Regions from separate parts of the Clostridium sp. DJ247 genome, predicted to be linked through region 2. Evidence: riboswitches for the same ligand, from Rfam matches in the RefSeq annotation. Region 2 holds a riboswitch; the other holds the start of a gene.

Region 1 (2,206 bases), on a different contig from region 2:
ATGCAGGATATAATACTTCGCTAAATATCATTTGTTTCTACCTCCCAAGCCATAGATTTTGATTCTAAATAATTACATATATTTTTTTTATGTTCTTCATCAGTATTAATAACTAAGCTTCCAAGTACATCATCTCTAAACTTCTCTAGTCTTCCCCAAACTATGGAAAAATCAATATTAAGCTCTCTTGCCATTGATGTAATTACACAGTTTCCACTGGTTTCTTTAGGGAAGAATATTCTTATGTTTACACCTTTATCTGGTAGAGTCCTATCTTCACCCAACAATCTTTTTAAGCTAGCATCTGGTTTTAAAAATAATTGTTCAACTTCTCCAACACTTTTTACCTCTCCATCATCCATAATAGCAATCTTACTACATATTTCTTTTATTACTTCCATTTGATGTGTTACTATAACTATAGTTATATTTAACTTTTCATTTATTGTTTTTAATAGTTGTAATATAGATTTAGTTGTTTTAGGATCAAGTGCAGAAGTTGCTTCGTCGCAAAGTAATATTTTAGGATTCAATGCAAGAGCTCTAGCAATAGCAACTCTTTGCTTTTGCCCACCACTTAATTCTTTCGGCATACTATTTAACTTATCATTAAGTCCTACTAAATCTAGAAGCTTTTCCACTGTTTCCTTAATTTCATTTTTACTAATACCCCATACTTCTAAAGGTAGAGCTACATTATCAAAAACATTTTTTCTCTCTAAAAGGTTAAAATTTTGAAATATCATACCTAAGTTTTTTCTGAAAGCTCTCAAATCTTTCCCCTTTAGGTCCTTTACTTCCTTGTCCATAACTGTTATACTTCCTTCATTGTAGGACTCTAACCCATTTAAGCATCTAAGCAATGTAGATTTTCCAGCACCACTATGTCCTATAATTCCAAATATCTCGCCTTCCTTTATCTCTAAATCTACATTTTTTAATACAGGCTTATTTGAAAATGCTTTATTAACTCTATTAATAGTTATCAATTAATTTTCCTCCTCTTTATAATGTAACCTATGTAATATTAGTTGAATCTTACAAATATTAATTATTTGAACAAAAATAAAAGCCAGAGAAAAACCTCAGGCTATAAATCCACTGTTTCCTCTCATCTCTCAGCTTGCGCTGCTGGAATTAGCACCAACGTATTACTGAACTAAATAATACTGGTTGCTGGGTTTCATAGGGCCAGTCCCTCCGCCTCTCCTGATAAGTTTAAGACTAATATATTAAATTTATTACGCCTCATTATAGCAATATGCATTTTTTTTGTCAACTCTTTTTTGAGTAATTTCGTATTATATCAACTTTTAACACTATTCATATATAAAAACAAAATATTATACAAAAAATAATTAACAAATTAATTTAGTTAATATTGACATTCTAAATGAAAGATGATATCATTAAAACATAATAAATGATAATGATTTTCATTACGAGGTGGTAAAAATGAGTATTTGTGATTTAAGACCTGGCGAAAAGGCTTTAATAGAAAACATATCTGGAGATGAAAGATTGGCTAAAAGGCTGCTTGCTCTAGGTTGTATTGAAGGTACTGAAGTAGCTTTAAAACAATCTGCCCCATTGGGTGATCCTTTAATTATAAACTTAAGAGGTTTTGACCTAGCTATACGTAAAAACGATGCAAAAAATATACTTGTAAAAAATTTGCCTTAAAAATATGTTTTAAACAGGAGGACGAATATGATAACTGCAGCATTACTTGGCAATCCCAATGTTGGTAAAACTTCTCTTTTCAACACGTTAACCGGATCAAATCAATATGTTGGTAATTGGGCCGGGGTTACTGTTGAGAGAAAAGAAGGCATTGTGGATAGTAAAATAAAAATTATAGACTTACCTGGCATTTACGCTATGGATACTTACTCAAATGAAGAAAAGATATCAAAAGAATTTCTCTTGAGTGGAAACGCTGATGTAATAATTAACATAGTTGATGCATCTAATTTGGATAGAAATCTTTATTTGACAACTCAACTTAAGCAATTTAATAAACCTGTCATATTAGTATTAAACATGATAGATGTTGCTAAGTCAAAGGGTATGACAATAGATTATACTTCACTAGCTAAGCAATTGGGTGTTACAGTAGTTCCAATTGTTGCTTCTAAAAAACAAGGTATTGAAGATTTAAAGAAAGTACTTAATGAAACCACTTTTTCAGCTTCAAAAATTACTA
Region 2 (2,206 bases):
ACTTGCTTAGCTCCGCAATGGTTTTATATATACTATCTAAATTTTGATCCTTTTTAGGTGGGAATATTTCAAATGAAACAGTTTGTTTTTTTTCTGAAAGTATATCTTTTATAAACATGTATAATTCTCCTTTATCTATTTACAATTTAAGACATGGTTATCTATAATTATTTTAAAATAAAAAGCTACCTTTCCACAAGAAAAGTAGCTTACATGAAAATTACATAATCACTTCTAGCTCTCTTCTTATCTATCAGAATAAAAGCATTCTGCAGGAATTGACACCGATACATTTATATAAAAATGCCGGTTGTCGGGTTTCACAGGGCCAGTCCCTCCACCTCTCTTGATAAGAAACGTTTTTATAATAACATTTATTGCTAATAATAATATTTTTTTTTGTTATTGTCAATACTATTTTTGTGTATATATAAAATATATGTCCATGTTACACCGCACAAAACAAAGATTTATCCGATGACTATCCGCAAAATATATTCATTTATTTTAATTTAGGTATTGACATTATGTACTAATACTTGGTATGATGTTATCAATCAAATACGGAACTTCTTATCCAGAGCGGCTGAGGGACTGGCCCTATGATGCCCGGCAACCTGAATATTTATTCAACGGTGCTAATTCCAGCAGGTATAATACCTGGGAGATGAGAAGCTAGAGGAATGTAATCTTCTTGTAGCTCATCTACAAGAAGATTTTTTATTTTATCATAAAATCCTTAAGCTAATAACTATTATAGATATTTGGCATAATAAATTAACTATATTAAACTCATAGGAGTTCCAAACAAAATAAATTATCATATTTAGGAGGAATTTAAAATGGCAAAAGAATTATCATTTGATACTATTCAAGTACACGGAGGACAAGAGGTTGACCCAGCTTCTAAATCAAGAGCAATACCAATATATCAAACAACATCTTATGTTTTTGATGATGCACAAGATGCTGCTGACCTATTTGGTTTAAAGAAATTTGGAAACATATATTCACGTTTAACAAACCCAACAAATGCAGCTTTCGAAACTAGAGTTGCTTTACTTGAAGGTGGAGTTGCCGGCGTAGCTACTGCTTCAGGAATGGCTGCAATCACTTATTCAATATTAAATATTGCTGGTGCTGGAGACGAAATAGTTGCTGCTGCAACTCTTTACGGTGGTACTTATTCTTTATTTGTTCATACTCTACCGAACTTTGGAATTAAAGTTAACCTTGTAAACCCTGATAACGTAGAAGAATTTGAAAAAGCTATAAACGATAAAACAAAGGCTGTTTATATAGAAAGTATAGGAAATCCAGGAATTAACATAATCGACATTCAAGCAGTTGCGGATATTGCTCATAAAAATGGAATACCTCTAATTGTTGATAATACTTTTGCATCACCATATCTTTTAAAACCAATCGAATTTGGTGCTAATATTGTTGTACACTCTGCTACTAAATTCATCGGTGGCCATGGTACATCAATAGGAGGAGTAATTGTTGATTCAGGAAAATTCAACTGGGATAACGGAAAATTCCCTGGTCTTGTAGAACCAGACGAAAGTTATCACGGACTTAAGTATTTTGAAACATTTGGAAACTTAGCATATGCTATAAAAATTAGAACATCTCTTTTAAGGGACCTAGGAGCAGCTATATCTCCATTTAACTCCTTCATACTAACACTTGGACTTGAAACTCTATCACTAAGAGTTCAAAAACATGTAGACAATGCTAAAAAAGTGGCTGAGTTCTTAAGCAAGCACCCTAAGATTGAATGGGTAAATTACCCTGGACTAGAAGGAAATAAATATTACGATTTAGCTAAAAAATATCTTCCAAAGGGACCTGGTTCTATATTTACATTCGGAGTAAAAGGTGGAGCTGAAGCTGGTAAAAAGCTAATAGGCTCAATTGAAATATTCTCTCATCTTGCTAACGTAGGGGATGCTAAATCATTAATAATTCACCCTGCTTCTACAACTCACTCTCAGCTTGATGAAGAACAATTAGTTCAAGCAGGAGTTAAACCTGAACTTATAAGAGTTTCTATAGGTATTGAAGATGCAGATGACTTAATAGCAGCTCTTTCAGATGCATTAGATCAAATCTAATATAACAGAGGTAGAACCTTTAAGAACATATGAGGAAATAATATAACTAAACCTAATATATATACTTTAAAATTTAATTTACCACT

The links. A riboswitch is a leader RNA that binds a small molecule or an ion and turns the genes downstream of it on or off. The one in region 2 is predicted to bind S-adenosylmethionine.
Region 1: another riboswitch for S-adenosylmethionine. It lies ahead of HGI79_RS07410 (methionine ABC transporter ATP-binding protein); the one in region 2 lies ahead of HGI79_RS04290 (O-acetylhomoserine aminocarboxypropyltransferase/cysteine synthase family protein).

Annotation. Positions count from the first base shown of each region.
Region 1 covers NZ_JABAIW010000013.1:56,405-58,610, forward strand. Annotated here, with positions in the region: gene HGI79_RS07405 (methionine ABC transporter permease) at 1-31, opposite strand, end outside; gene HGI79_RS07410 (methionine ABC transporter ATP-binding protein) at 21-989, opposite strand; SAM riboswitch class I at 1,109-1,219, opposite strand; gene HGI79_RS07415 (ferrous iron transport protein A) at 1,456-1,683, shown strand; gene feoB (ferrous iron transport protein B) at 1,711-2,206, shown strand, end outside.
Region 2 covers NZ_JABAIW010000006.1:114,917-117,122, forward strand. Annotated here, with positions in the region: gene metF (methylenetetrahydrofolate reductase [NAD(P)H]) at 1-118, opposite strand, end outside; SAM riboswitch class I at 244-356, opposite strand; SAM riboswitch class I at 571-674, shown strand; gene HGI79_RS04290 (O-acetylhomoserine aminocarboxypropyltransferase/cysteine synthase family protein) at 843-2,120, shown strand.